One region of the Pseudoduganella albidiflava genome, then DNA from elsewhere that is predicted to be linked to it. Evidence: predicted binding sites of a transcription regulator. Region 1 holds the regulator's gene; each other region holds the start of a gene.
What was found. Region 1 encodes LexA, which represses DNA repair genes until DNA is damaged. Its sites were predicted from a motif close to ACTGTATNNNNATACAGT; they were not measured.

Region 1 (3,708 bases):
GGCAACTTTTTTGTTTCCGGAATTTGGGGACAGTCCCCTTTTTCAGGAAATATTTCCAGGAATCGGGGACAGTCCCCTTTTTTCGGAAACCTTTCTCCGATTCGGGGGAGGGCGGGGTCAGACCCCAAGATTTGGCAATATTTCCAGGAATCGGGGTCAGACCCCGGTTTTCGGCAACTATCCCGGTGAGACATGAACGATAAAAAAACCTACGGTTTCACGACCACGATCCTGCACGGCGACCGCCAGAAAACCATCGAGCAGGGTTCGCTGCACAAGCCCGTCCACACGTCCGTGGCGTTCGGCTATACGGATGCGCGCCAGCTGGCGTCGGTGTTCCAGGGCCGCGAGCCGGGCTTCCGCTACGGCCGCCAGGGCAATCCGACCGTCTCCGCGCTGGAGGAAAAGATCACCAAGATGGAAGGCGGCGTGGCCACGCTGTGCTTCGCCACCGGCATGGCGGCGATCGGTGCCGTGTTCCAGGCGCTGCTGCGTGCCGGCGACCACGTGGTGTCGTCGTCCTTCCTGTTCGGGAACACGAATTCGCTGTGGCAGACGGTGGCGGGGCAGGGCGTCGGCGTCGATTTCGTCGATGCGACCGATGTCGCCAATGTCGAAAGCGCGCTGAAGGACAATACGCGCATCGTGTTCGTGGAAACGATCGCCAATCCGCGCACCCAGATTGCCGACCTGGAGCGTATCGGCGCGCTGTGCGCCGCGAAGGGCATCCTGTACATCGTCGACAACACGATGACCACGCCGTACCTGTTCCAGCCGAAAACCGTGGGTGCCGGCCTGGTCGTCAATTCGCTGACGAAGTCGATCGCCGGCCACGGCAATGCGCTGGGCGGCGCGCTGACCGATACCGGCGCCTATGACTGGCAGCGCTTCCCGAACATTTTCGAGAACTACAAGAAGGCGGCGCCGGCGATGTGGGGCATCACCCAAGTGCGCGCCAAGGGCTTGCGGGACTTCGGCGCCTCGCTGGGGCCGGAGGCGGCGCACCACATCGCGGTGGGTGCGGAAACGCTGGCGCTGCGCATGGAGCGCACCTGCGCCAACGCCGTGGCCGTGGCGAACATGCTCGCGGCCGATCCACGCGTGGCGGCTGTGCACTATCCAGGCTTGCCGTCGCATCCCCAGCACGGTATCGCCACCGACCTGTTCAAGGCCTATGGCTCGCTGTTCAGCTTTGAACTGCGCGAGGGCATCGACTGCTTCGATTACCTGAACCGCCTGAGGATCGCCGTGCCGGCGTCCAACCTGGGCGATACGCGCACGCTGGTGATTCCCGTCGCGCACACGATCTTCTACGAGATGGGCGCCGAGCGCCGCGCGTCGATGGGGATTGCGGAATCGCTGATCCGCGTATCGGTCGGCATCGAGGATACCGCCGACCTGGTCGAGGATTTCCGGCAGGCGCTGGACGCATGATGCGCCGGCGCGACGGCCGCGGCTGGATGCCGCAACCGTCGCGCCGGCTGCAGCCCGGTGCCGCCGTGCTTCAGCAGGGTTTTCCGGGCAGTGTATTCACCGTGTCCAAGCCTCAGCCTGTCCCAGCCTCAGCCTGTCCAAGCGTCGGCTTGTCCAACCCTCAGCCTGTCCAAGCCTCAGCCTGTCCAAATCTGAGCCTGTCCAAGTACGAGCCTGTTCAAGCGGATGATGGACGAGAAGGGCAGCCCGGGTAACTGATACCCGGCCACCCAGTGGCCATCAATGCCAGGTGCGCAGCAGCCCGACGGCCAGCCCTTCCAGCGCGAACTCGTCTTCCGGCGTCACAGTGATCACCTTGAAGTCGGGATTTTCCGGCAGCAGTTCGATGGTGGAGCCGGTGCGGCGATAGCGCTTCACGGTGACCTCGCTGCCGATGCGGGCCACGACGATCTGGCCGTTCTTGGCGCTGTCCACCTTCTTCACGGCCAGCAGGTCGCCGTCCATGATGCCGACATCGCGCATCGATTCGCCGCGCACCTTCAGCAGGAAATCCGGTTTCGCCGAGAACAGGGCCGGATCGACGCTGTAGGTTTTTTCCAGGTTTTCCTGCGCCAGGATCGGCGAGCCCGCGGCCACGCGGCCGATCAGCGGCAACTGCATCAGCAATGCCGCCGGCACTTGCGGCAGGGAGTCGAAGCCGGACTGCGATGCCGCGGCTGATGCCGTGGACGATGCCGGGCGCGCCGCCCGATCGCCCAGCAGGCGGATGCCGCGCGAAGTGCCGGCGGTGATTTCGATCGCGCCCTTGCGCGCGAGCGCCTTCAGGTGCTCCTCGGCCGCGTTGGCCGACTTGAACCCCAACTCGGCGGCGATCTCGGCGCGGGTTGGCGGGAAGCCGGTGGACTCGATGGCATCCCTGATCAGGTTGAGAATTTGTTCCTGCCTAGCGGTGAGCTTGATCATGATGCGAATAGCCGTGAAATTAGCTGTGGATATGAACAGTCTGTATTTTTGTACAGTGCTAAAGGGAATGCAAGGGAAAACACCGCTGGAACATGAAATATTTGCGGAATCCGGCCGAAGGGCACGGTGAGCGGCGGAAATAGTCGAAAAAAGGGCGCCTGCCCTGGGGTTTCAGCCCTGCCGCGCAGCGCGGCGGAGCGCGCATTCACGGCCCCGCGGCAGGGGTGCGGGCCTTCCCGGTGGCTAGCAATCGCTGAAAATTCCTGCTATGCTTGCGGGCTTACCTCTTCCCACACCTGTCTTGACGCCAGGGTGGGCTATCAACAGTCCTTAAGGGAGTTTGCATGCGTCACTACGAAATCGTATTTATCGTCCATCCGGACCAGAGCGAGCAAGTGCCCGCGATGATCGAACGTTACAAAGCCAGCGTGACCTCGCGCGGCGGTAACGTGCACCGCGTGGAAGACTGGGGCCGCCGTCAAATGGCGTACTCCATCCAGAAGCTGGCCAAGGCTCACTACATCTGCATGAACATCGAGTGCGACAACGACACTCTGGTCGAACTGGAAACCGCGTTCAAATTCAATGATGCCGTGCTGCGCCACCTGACCGTCAAGATGAAGAAAGCGGAAACCGCTCCTTCGCCGATGATGAAGTCGGTCCAGCGTGAAGACGCCGCCAAGAGCCACCGCGCTGAAGCCGCGGCCGCTCCTGCAGCAGCTGCAGCCTAAATCCGGGGAGTCTTGCTGAACGAGCTGAGGTTCACCGGCCTGATCGCCGAGCGGGAAGTCATTCGCTACACCCCCGCCGGGCTGCCAATCGTGAATGCAGTATTGCAGCACAGTTCGCAGCAGGTCGAGGCAGGCATTGCCCGCCAGACGGAATTTGAAATCGCCGCGGTCGCCGCGGGAGAGATTTCAGGCCGTTTCAGCGCCGCGCCACTGGGAGGTGCCTACGAATTTTCGGGGTTCCTTGCCAGGAAAAGCCGCAACAGCAAGAGCCTGGTTTTTCACATCATTGATTTTCGTGCCGCCTGAGAGCGACACAATATTTAGATACAGGAGCCTAAAATGGCATTCGGTAAAAAGTTCGACAAAAACAAAGCCAAGCTGAAAGAAAAGCGCAAACAGCAGAACCCGCTGTTCAAGCGTAAGAAGTTCTGCCGCTTCACCGCCGCTGGCGTTGAGCAAGTCGATTACAAAGACGTCGACACCCTGAAAGATTTCATCCAGGAAAACGGCAAGATCATGCCGGCACGCCTGACCGGCACGAAGGCGCACTACCAGCGTCAAGTGGATACCGCGATCAAGC
Region 2 (3,708 bases), 230 kb from region 1:
GGGCACGCCCCAGCGCATCTTGCGGCAGCAGCGGCATGACCGGATGCACTTCTTCCAGGTATTCGATGATCGCCAAGGATTGCGCCAGCGTGGCGCCGTCCGTTTCCAGCGCAGGGATCAGCTCGCTGGGATTGACGGCCCGGTAGGCGGCGCCATGCTGCTCGCCGCCGTCCTTCAGCAGGTGGACCGGCACCGCATCGTAGGCGACGCCCTTCAGGTTCAGCGCGATGCGCACGCGGTAGGCGGCGGAGCTGCGGAAGTAGGTGTACAGCTTCATGGTGGGGTCTCCGTATTATTCAGCCGACATATTAGCCGCTCCCGCGGGCAACTGGCCATGGCCGGCACGCCGGGCGGACCGGCCGCCTATAATTGCCCCGTCCACGTTTTCACATTGCCTCCATGTCGCACAACACCATCGAGATCAACCGCGCGATGGACCGGTTCGACGGCCACCACAGCGTGTGGCTGTTCGGCTACGGTTCGCTGATCTGGAAAGCCGATTTCCCCTACCTCGAACGCCGCCCGGCCTGCATTGCCGGCTGGGTGCGCCGTTTCTGGCAAGGCTCGCACGACCACCGCGGCACGCTGGAAGCGCCGGGCCGTGTCGTCACGCTGGTGCCCCAGGAAGGCGCGCTCTGCTACGGCATGGCTTACCTGGTGACGCCGGAAGAATTCACGCACCTCGACCACCGGGAAAAGAACGGCTACCTGCGGCTGCCGATCGACATCCGCTTCGACGGCGGCGGCAGCGAGGAAGGCCTGGTCTACATCGCCCGGCACGACAATGCCGCCTACCTGGGCGAGGCGCCGGAACTGGTGATCGCGCGGCAGATCGCCGGCGCGCGCGGCCCCAGCGGGCCGAACGTGGAATACCTGGTGCACCTGGCGCATGCGCTCAGGGAGATGGGGCACGAGGACGAGCATGTGTTCGCGATCGAGCGGCACCTGGCCGGACTCGCCAAACAACAGACCAAATAACGGACCGATAACGGACCGATACGGCGCCGCGACCGCGGCAACCGGCTCAGAACAGGCTCATCTGCCCCACCGCCTCCGCCCGCTTCGCCTTCGCTCCCACCGGCGGCACCACCAGCGGGCGCCGGAATTGCGTGCAATCGAGCTGCCTGAACCGGGTGCCCCGCCCGGCCATGCCGCAGCGCTGGATGGCTTTTTCCACCCGTTGCCGGATCAGGTCCGCCCACAGGCCCTGGCCGCCCATCCGCGTGGCGAACGAGGCATCGTAGTCCTTGCCGCCGTGGATTTCACGCACGCGGTTCATCACGCGCTGGGCACGATCCGGGAAATGCGCTTCCAGCCATTGCTGGAACAGCGGGTTGACTTCCCATGGCAGCCGCAGCACCACGTAGCTGGCCTGGATGGCGCCGGCATCGAAGGCGGCCTCGATCACTTTTTCGATTTCCGGTTCCGTCACGAACGGGATGATCGGCGCCACCGACACGCCGACCGGGATGCCCGCTTCGGTCAGCGTGCGGATTGCCCGCAGCCGGCGCTCCGGGGCCGCGGCGCGCGGTTCCAGCGTGCGCGCGATCTTCGGGTCCAGCGTGGTCAGCGTGATCGACGCGGCGGCCAGGCGCTTTTCCGCCATCGGCGCGAGGATATCGATATCGCGCTCGATCAGGGCCGACTTCGTGATCAGCCCGACGGGATGGCGGCATTCCTGCAACACCTCGAGCACGCGCCGCGTGAGTTTCAGCTCGCGCTCGATGGGCTGGTAAGCATCGGTATTCACGCCCAGCGCGATCGGCTCCACGGCATAGCCGGGCTTCGACAGCTCGCTGCGCAGCAGATCGGCCGCGTTGACCTTTGCATACAGCTTGCTTTCGAAATCGAGCCCGGGAGACAGGCCCAGGTAGCTGTGCGATGGCCGCGCAAAGCAATAGATACAGCCGTGCTCGCAACCGCGGTACGGGTTCAGCGAGACACCGAACGGGATGTCCGGCGACTGGTTGCGCGACAGGATCGACTTCGCCGTTTCGTCGGTGACCTGGGTGCGCCAGACGCGGGGCTCTTCCTCCTCGCGCAGCCAGCCGTCGTCGAAGGTTTCGCGCACATCCACTTCGTAGCGCCCCTGCACGTTGGCCACGGCGCCGCGGCCCTTCAGCGCGCGCAGCGAACGGGGCATCAGCATGACCTGCTCGGCTTGTGGATCAAAGTTGTGGGCAAAGTCGGTGCCTGCTAGATCATTGCCAGCGTTGTCGAGGTGGTTCGTGGTGAAGTTGTCTCGGTGCATGATCGCTCCAGCGTTTCACTATGACTGTATGTATATACAGTATTCTAGGCCGTTCTTCAAGGGTGTGCAACCGCCGCACGCACTTGGCAGTTCGCCAACTGGTATGATTCGCAATTGCCCGTCCGGAGCCAACCCGGACCCACCACACACGAGCAATATGACTACCAAAAATCCGTCCTTCCTGGCCAGGATCCCGCTTGCCTTCAGCGCTTTCTTCAAGACGCTGGGCGACGCCGAATTCGCCGGCCGTTACCAGAATGACCAGATCGGCCCGGTGGCTGCCCCTCCTGCACCGGCGCCCGCGCCTGCGCCAGCCCCGGCACCCGCGCCAGCCCCCGCGCCGGTAGCGCCCCCGCTGCGCGAAGCGACTCCGGATGCCGCGCTGCAACTGCTGTCGCTGCTGCAGCGCGAGGCACGCCTGATCGACTTCACGCAGGAAAACCTGGCCGGCTATTCGGATGCCGACATCGGCGCGGCGGCCCGCGTGGTCCACGAAGGCTGCAGCAAGGTACTCAAGGAACACTTCACGATCGAACCGGCGCGCGCCGAAGCCGAAGGCAGCCGCGTGACGCTGGAAGAAGGCTTCGATGCCGCCGCCGTGCGCCTGACCGGCAACGTGGTCGGCAAGCCGCCGTTCAAGGGCACGCTGAGCCACCGCGGCTGGCGCGCCACGGCCGTGCGCCTGCCGAAGCTGGCCGAAGCGCACGACGCGAAAATCCTGGCACCGGCGGAGGTGGAACTGTGAGCGACGAAAACATTACGCCTCCAGGCAACACCCCCCGTTATGCGATCGGTATCGACCTGGGCACCACGCACAGCGCGCTGTCGTATGTCGACCTGGCCGGCAGCGATGGCGAGAAGACCCGGCAGTCGGTGCTGGGCGTGCCCCAGTTGACGGCACCCGGCACGGTCGAGGACCTGCCGCTGCTGCCCTCGTTCCTGTACTTGCCGCACCCCGATGAACTGCCGCCCGGCGAGCTCGCGCTGCCGTGGAGCGCCGAAGGGGAAACCTCGGTGGCCGGCGAAATGGCGCGCAGCCGCGGCGCCACCACGCCGATCCGCCTGGTGTCCAGCGCGAAGAGCTGGCTGTGCCACCCGGGCGTGGACCGCCGCGCTGCCATCCTGCCGAACGACGCGCCGGAAGAAGTGACGCGCGTCTCGCCGCTGACGGCTTCCACGCGCTACCTGGCCCACCTGCGCCAGGCGTGGAATGCCGCGCATCCCGAAGCACCGTTCGGCGAACAGGCCGTGACGGTGACGATTCCCGCCTCGTTCGACCCGGCCGCCCGCGAACTGACCGCCGAGGCGGCCCGGGCCGCCGGCTACCAGGCCATGACCTTGCTGGAAGAACCGCAGGCCGCGCTGTACAGCTGGATCCAGGGCAGCGAAGGCCGCTGGCGCAAGGAAGTAAAACCCGGCGACATCATCCTCGTCGTCGACGTGGGTGGCGGCACCAG
Region 3 (3,708 bases), 1.1 Mb from region 1:
CTACTGCGACTTCAACTGCTGCTTCATTTACATCTACATCAACTGCCACTTCATTTACTGCCACTTCATTTACTGCCACTTCATTTACTGCCACTTCAACTGCTACTTCAACTGCCACTTCATTGACTGCTACTTCACTTGCTACTTCACTTGCTGCTTCGGCTATTGCCTTACTGCCCGAGTCGTTCACCAGCTCACCTACAGCCATGGGAGGCATTGCACTCAGCAGGTCTCCGCCGCCTTCCTGCAAGACCCATTGTACGTATTCGGGCGGAATGCGGCGCACGATCAGGGCCCGCGCGGCGGCGCGCCATTCGCCGAACGAGGTGGCCACCACCGGCTGGCCGGACAGCACGCGTGCCACCACATCCACCTGGCCGCCTGTCATGCGGCCTGCAGTTCCGGGAACAATGCCATCTGCTGCGGCACGTCGGCCATGGCCCGGCGCAGCGTATCGGACGACGTGGTATCGCGCGCCGGCCGGTAGTCGGCGGTGACGATGAATGGCGCCACTTTCTTCATGCTGCAGCGCAGGCGCGCAAGGTCGGCCCAGCGCACTTGCCTCATGCGGCGCAGCTCGACGATGCGCTGCGCGTTGCGGATGCCGATGCCGGGGATGCGCGCGATCATCTGTGGCTCGGCGCGGTTCAGGTCCATCGGGAAGTGTTCGCGGTGCGCCAGTGCCCAGGCCAGCTTCGGGTCGATGTCGAGCGACAGGTTGCCCGATGCGGGCAGCAGTTCCTTCGCCTGGAAGCCGTAGCTGCGCAGCAGGAAGTCCGCCTGGTACAGCCGGTGCTCGCGCAGCAGCGGCGGCGGTGCCAGCGGCACGCTCTTCGGGCTTTCCGGAATCGGGCTGAAGGCGCTGTAGTAGACACGCTTGAGCTTGTAGCTGCCGTACAGCGTTTCCGCCGTGGTAAGGATGCGTGCATCGTCGCTCGCATCGGCGCCCACGATCATCTGCGTGCTCTGCCCCGCCGGCGCGAAGGTCGGCGACCGCGGCTCCGCTTCCTTCTCGTCCAGCTTCAGGCGGATATTACCCATCGCCAGCTTGATGGTGTGGACGTTCTTCTCGGGCGCCAGTTTCTGCACGCTGTCCTGCGTGGGCAGTTCGATGTTGACGGACAGCCGGTCGGCATAGCGGCCGGCCGCCTCGATCAGCGCCGGGTCGGCATCGGGAATCGTCTTCAGGTGGATGTAGCCGCGAAACTGGTGCACTTCACGCAGCTCGCGCGCGACGGCGACCAGCTGTTCCATCGTGTAGTCGGCGGACTGGATGATGCCGGAGCTGAGGAACAGGCCGTCGATGTAATTGCGCAGGTAGAAGTCGACGGTGAGCTTGACCACTTCCTGCACGGTGAAGCGGGCGCGCGGCACGTTCGACGTGCGGCGGTTGACGCAGTACTGGCAATCGTAGACGCAGAAATTGGTCAGCAGGATCTTCAGCAGCGATACGCAGCGGCCGTCCGGCGTATAGCTGTGGCAGATGCCCATGCCGTTGGTGGCACCCAGGCCATCCTTGCCCTCCGACGAACGCTTCGGCGCGCCACTGCTGGCGCACGATGCATCGTATTTCGCCGCATCGGCCAGGATTTCAAGTTTGTCGTTCAGCTCCATGTTCGGCACCCAACTGTACAGATATACAGTATACCGAAGTCCTGTTCAGGACACCGTACGGGCGTGGCAAAAAGCGGGTCAGGCGCGGTTCAGAGCACCAATTCGGTGGTGGCCTATATGCTGGAATGTGCAGTTGAATCGCATGCATTCACCCCAGCAGCAAGGGCTGGGGTCAGGGTGGAGTACTGGCTGGTAGGCCAGTACCGCTACGCCGGCAAGGAGCGATGCTCCTTGAAACCCCGGCTACGCCCCGGCGGGGTGAAGCAGGGGTTTCGCGAAGCATGCTTCGCGCCTGCGGAACGGTGCTGGCATGCAGGCCGGCATTCCTTCCTGACCCCGGAATTTGCTCTTGGGGGGCTTATCTAAGCGGCGTTACGGACAGTCCCTGATTTGAGCTTCTGCTTTGCGGCGCGTTACGCGGCGCTGTAGTTGTTGGACAGCCGGTCTTTCAGCTTCTCCTGCAGTTCGGAGAATTGCGTGATCGTCATGCCCAGGTCGTGCAGGTGGCCGTCGTTGATGCCGTAGACCCAGCCATGCACGGTCACTTGCTGGCCGCGGTCCCACGCGTCGCGCAGGATGGTGGTGGAACTGACGTTGACGACCTGCTCGACCACGTTCAGCTCCACCAGCTTTTCGCTGCGCACGCGTTCGTCGAGCACGGTGCCGAGGTAGCGTTCATGCTTCTGGCTCACGTCCGCCACGTGGCGCAGCCAGTTGTCGACCAGGCCCACGCGGGCGCCGGTCAGCGCGGCGTGCACGCCCTTGCAGCCGTAGTGGCCCACGATGATCACGTGCTTTACCTTCAGCACTTCGATCGCGAACTGCAGCACGGAGAGGCAGTTCAGGTCGGAGTGGACGACGACGTTGGCGATGTTACGGTGCACGAACACATCGCCCGGCAGCAGGCCAAGCAGTTCATTGGCGGGAACGCGGCTGTCGGAACAGCCGATCCACAGGTATTCGGGAGAAGCCTGGTTGGCCAGGCGCTGGAAGAATTCCGGGTCGCGCGCGACCATCGAATCGGCCCAGCGGCGGTTGTTGTTCAGCAGTTCCCGCAGGTCGGAGGGCTTGGTATCGTTCATGATGCTCCTTTCAGACGTGACAAGGCCGCCGGTTGCAGGCCTCACAACGCGGCGGCCGTAGATACAAATGCCAGTTTACCCGATTAATGCCCGGTCGGCCGAACGTACTTTTTTGGTAGCGGTCACTCGATACGGGCTTCCGCCCGCATCGACAGCCTTATTCGAAGAAGTCCTTGACCTTGTCCATCCACGTCTTCGATTGCGGGCTGTGCTTCGAGCCGCCCTCGGTCGTGGCGCGTTCGAACTCGCGCAGCAGTTCCTTCTGCTTGTCGGTCAGCTTGACCGGCGTTTCCACGGCCACGTGGCAGAACAGGTCGCCCGGATAGCCGGAACGCACGCCCTTCACGCCCTTGCCCTTCAGGCGGAAGGTCTTGCCGGACTGTGTACCTTCGGGAACGGTGAACGACACCTTGCCGGACAGCGTGGGCACTTCGATTTCGCCACCCAATGCCGCCTTGGCGAACGAGATCGGCATTTCGCAGTGCAGGTCGTCGCCTTCACGCTGGAACACCGCGTGCGCCTTGATGTGGATTTCCACATAGAGGTCGCCCGGCGGCCCGCCATTGGTACCCGGTTCGCCGTTGCCGGACGAGCGGATGCGCATGCCGTTGTCGATGCCCGCCGGGATCTTCACTTCCAGCGTCTTGTTGCGCTTGATGCGGCCGGCGCCCGAGCACGTGGGGCACGGTTCCGGGATGATCTTGCCGGTACCGTGGCACTTCGGGCAGGTTTGCTGGATGCTGAAGAAGCCCTGCTGCATGCGCACCTGGCCGTGGCCGCCGCACGTGGAGCAGGTGACCGGCGACGTACCCGGCTTGGCGCCCGAGCCGTGGCAGGAATCGCATTTGTCCCATGCCGGCACGCGGATCGTCGTGTCGAAGCCGTGCGCGGCCTGCTCCAGCGTGATCTCGAGGTTGTAGCGCAGGTCCGCGCCGCGGTAGACCTGGGGTCCGCCGCCGCGCCGGCCGCCACCGCCGCCGAAGATGTCGCCGAAGATGTCGCCGAACGCATC
Region 4 (3,708 bases), 1.0 Mb from region 1:
GCGCTCCTCGGACAGCCACTTGTTTTTTTCCAGCCAGTCGAGCAAGGCATCGATGTCGTCGCCCTCTTCCGCATGGCGCGCCAGCTTGCGGGCCAGTTCCAGGCGGCTGTGCTCGCGGGTGGACAGCAGGCGCAGGGCGCGGGCTTTCAGGCTGGGGGGTGGTGCGCGCATCGGGACGGGATCGGCGGGTGGGCAGGAGAAAAGCGGACAGTATAAAAAACATCGCCACCGCCGCAAAGCGGTCGGTGGCGATGAAGAGCTTTGGTCGGTGGCGATGAAGATCTTTGGTCGGTGGCGATGAAGAGCTTTTCAGGCCCAGGATCAGTCGATCGACTGAAGAGCCGGGCGGCCAGGCCGGGGCCAGGACCGGGGCCCGCGGCCAGCCGGCATTACTCGACGGCCTTCAGTTTCGGCGCTACTACTTCGCCTTCGGTCGGCGGCAGTTCGCGCACGCCCAGCGAAGCACGCACCTTGTTCTCGATCTCGCGGGCCAGTGCCGGGCGTTCGCGCAGGAACGTACGGGCATTGTCCTTGCCTTGACCGATGCGCTCGCCGCCGTAGCTGTACCACGAGCCGGACTTCTCGACGATCTTCGCTTCCACGCCCAGGTCGATGATCTCGCCTTCGCGGGAAGTGCCTTCGCCATACAGGATGTCGAAGTGCGCTTCCTTGAACGGCGGCGCGATCTTGTTCTTGACGACCTTCACCTTCGTTTCGTTACCGATCACCTCGTCGCCGGACTTGATCGAGCCGGTGCGGCGGATGTCCAGGCGCACGGAGGCGTAGAACTTCAGCGCGTTACCGCCGGTGGTGGTTTCCGGCGAACCGAACATCACGCCGATCTTCATGCGGATCTGGTTGATGAAGATGACCAGCGTGTTGGTGCGGTTGATCGTGCCGGTCAGCTTGCGCAGCGCCTGGGACATCAGGCGGGCCTGCAGGCCCGGCAGCGAATCGCCCATGTCGCCTTCGATCTCGGCGCGCGGCGTCAGTGCCGCCACGGAGTCGATGACGATCATGTCGACGGAACCGGAGCGCACCAGCGCATCGCAGATTTCCAGGGCCTGTTCGCCCGTGTCCGGCTGCGAAATCAGCAGCTCGTGCAGGTTCACGCCCAGCTTTTGCGCATAGGTGACGTCCAGCGCGTGTTCGGCGTCGATGAACGCGCAGGTGCCGCCGAGCTTTTGCATTTCGGCGATGGTCTGCAGCGTCAGCGTGGTTTTACCGGACGATTCCGGGCCGTAGATCTCGACCACGCGGCCACGCGGCAAGCCACCCACGCCGAGCGCGATATCCAGGCCCAGCGAGCCGGTGGACACGGTCTGGACTTCTTCCAGCGGGGCGGACGAATCCATCCGCATGACGGAACCCTTGCCGAACTGTTTTTCAATCTGAGCCAGCGCCGCGGCAAGCGCTTTGGCTTTTTCGGAGGCAGGTACTGCCGCTTTCTTGTCGTCCATGATTTCCTTGACCTTTAACTGTTCAATGATTCCGAATATTCCTGTGTGTACCGATCCGGTACAAGCAGTACTGTATATGTATCCAGTGGTTTGCGCAAGCGGAATCCAGCGTTTTTACAGTGCTTTTCCAATGGCCGTCGCACATTGAGTACAATGAAATTGCCTCAATGCCCGATTGCCAACATGCGTATTTTACTAGCCGAAGATGACAGCGTCCTGGCGGACGGACTCACGCGCTCGCTGCGCCAGTCCGGCTATGCCATCGACTGCGTGAAGAACGGGCAGGAAGCCGACACCGCCCTGTCCACGCAGGAATTCGACCTGCTGATCCTGGATCTCGGCCTGCCGAAGCTGCCCGGCCTCGAAGTGCTGCGCCGGCTGCGTTCGCGCGGCTCGCTGCTGCCGGTGCTGATCCTCACGGCGGCCGATTCGGTCGAGCAGCGCGTCACCGGCCTGGACCTGGGCGCCGACGACTACATGGCCAAGCCGTTCGCGCTGTCCGAGCTGGAGGCGCGCGTGCGGGCCCTCACCCGGCGCGGCCAGGGCGGCGGTTCCACCGTCGTCAAGCACGGCCCGCTCACTTATGACCAGGTGGGCCGCAGCGCCTACATCAACGACCAGATGCTGGACCTGTCGGCGCGCGAACTGGGCTTGCTGGAAGTCCTGCTGGCCCGCACCGGCCGCCTCGTGTCGAAGGAACAGCTGGTCGATCACCTGTGCGAATGGGGCGAGGAAGTCAGCAACAACGCCATCGAAGTCTACGTGCACCGCCTGCGCAAGAAGATCGAGGTGGGCGGCGTGCGCATCGCCACCGTGCGCGGTCTCGGCTACTGTCTCGAAAAATTCTCCAGCGCCGCCGCGGCCGAACCCAAGTGAATTCGCCGGCGGACCGCTCCGATGCGGCGTGGAGCCCTGCCCTCGAGGAAGAAGAGGAGATCCAGCACTCGCTGTTCGGCGAGATCCTGGACTGGATGCTGGCCCCGCTGCTGCTGCTGTGGCCGATGAGCATCGCCATCACCTACCTGGTGGCGAAATCGATCGCCAACCAGCCGTTCGACAACGCGCTGGAAGACGCCGTCACCGTGCTGTCGCAGCAGGTGCGCGAGGTCGACGGCACGGTCGAACACCGTCTGCCCGGCGCTGCGCGCGACATCCTGCGCGCCGACGACGTCGACAGCGTCTACTTCCAGATCCTCGGTCCGCAGGGCCGCCATCTCGACGGCGACCGCGACCTGCCCCGCCCCGCCCCGCAAGCGGAAGAGGACATGGCATCCCCCGGCGCCGTGCACTTCCGCAACGCCAACCTGCACGGCACGCCCATCCGCGTCGCCTACGCCTACGTCAACCTGGAAGAAGACGGCGAACGCCCGCCCCGGCTGGCGCTGGTGCAGCTGGCCGAGACGCTGGAAAAGCGCGCCAGGCTCGCCAACGAGATCATCAAGGGCGTGATCCTGCCCCAGTTCATCATCCTGCCAGTGGTGCTGGCGCTGGTCTGGTTCGCCCTGTCGCGCGGGCTGCTGCCGCTGGCCGAGCTGCAGGAGCGCATCCGCGCCCGGCCGATCGACGACCTGTCGCCGATCGCGCCCAACCAGGTGCCGGAAGAGATCACGCCGCTGGTCCGCTCGCTCAACGAGATGCTGGCGCGGCTGTCGCAATCGATCGAAATGCAGAAGCGCTTCATCGCCGATGCGGCGCACCAGATGAAGACGCCGCTGGCCGGCATGCGCATGCAGTCGGAGCTGGCGCTGCGCCAGACCGACCAGCATGAAATCCACCGCTCGCTGGAACAGCTGGCGAAAAGCTCGGAAGCCGCCACGCGCCTGGTCAACCAGCTGCTGGCGCTGGCGCGCGCGGAAAACCAGCCGCAGTCGGGCAGCGCGTTCGCCGCGCTCGACCTGGCCGACGTGGCCCGCAGCGCCGTGCGCGACTGGGTGCCGGCATCGTTCAACTACCGCATCGACCTGGGCTACGAAGGGCCCGATGCGCCCGTGCTCATCGACGGCAGCGCCGTGATGCTGCGCGAGCTGCTGTCGAACCTGATCGACAATGCACTGCGCTACACGCCGCAGGGCGGCAGCGTGACGGTGCGCCTGCGCGCCGAGGAGGCGCCCGTGCTCGAAGTCGAGGACACCGGCCCCGGCATCCCGCCGGCCGAGCGGCAGCACGTGTTCGAACGCTTCTACCGGATCCTGGGCAGCAGCGCCGAAGGCAGCGGCCTGGGGCTGGCCATCGTGCGCGAGATCGCCCA

Region 2: a site for LexA is predicted at 2,275-2,292, ahead of EYF70_RS06370 (PA0069 family radical SAM protein). Genes of this name have one in related genera too.
Region 3: a site for LexA is predicted at 1,627-1,644, ahead of EYF70_RS00775 (putative DNA modification/repair radical SAM protein). Genes of this name have one in related genera too.
Region 4: a site for LexA is predicted at 1,530-1,547, ahead of recA (recombinase RecA). Genes of this name have one in related genera too.

The regions. Positions count from the first base shown of each region.
Region 1 is NZ_CP036401.1:1,261,192-1,264,899, forward strand. Features, by position in the region: gene EYF70_RS05365 (cystathionine gamma-synthase family protein) at 193-1,434, shown strand; gene lexA (transcriptional repressor LexA) at 1,714-2,397, opposite strand; gene rpsF (30S ribosomal protein S6) at 2,742-3,128, shown strand; gene priB (primosomal replication protein N) at 3,144-3,434, shown strand; gene rpsR (30S ribosomal protein S18) at 3,468-3,708, shown strand, end outside.
Region 2 is NZ_CP036401.1:1,487,826-1,491,533, reverse strand. Features, by position in the region: gene maiA (maleylacetoacetate isomerase) at 1-277, opposite strand, end outside; gene EYF70_RS06375 (gamma-glutamylcyclotransferase) at 400-978, shown strand; gene EYF70_RS06370 (PA0069 family radical SAM protein) at 1,025-2,149, opposite strand; gene EYF70_RS06365 (DUF2760 domain-containing protein) at 2,409-2,996, shown strand; gene EYF70_RS06360 (Hsp70 family protein) at 2,993-3,708, shown strand, end outside.
Region 3 is NZ_CP036401.1:183,736-187,443, reverse strand. Features, by position in the region: gene EYF70_RS00775 (putative DNA modification/repair radical SAM protein) at 385-1,614, opposite strand; gene can (carbonate dehydratase) at 2,028-2,696, opposite strand; gene dnaJ (molecular chaperone DnaJ) at 2,854-3,708, opposite strand, start outside.
Region 4 is NZ_CP036401.1:236,708-240,415, reverse strand. Features, by position in the region: gene recX (recombination regulator RecX) at 1-171, opposite strand, end outside; gene recA (recombinase RecA) at 390-1,460, opposite strand; gene EYF70_RS31325 (response regulator) at 1,644-2,336, shown strand; gene EYF70_RS00985 (sensor histidine kinase) at 2,333-3,708, shown strand, end outside.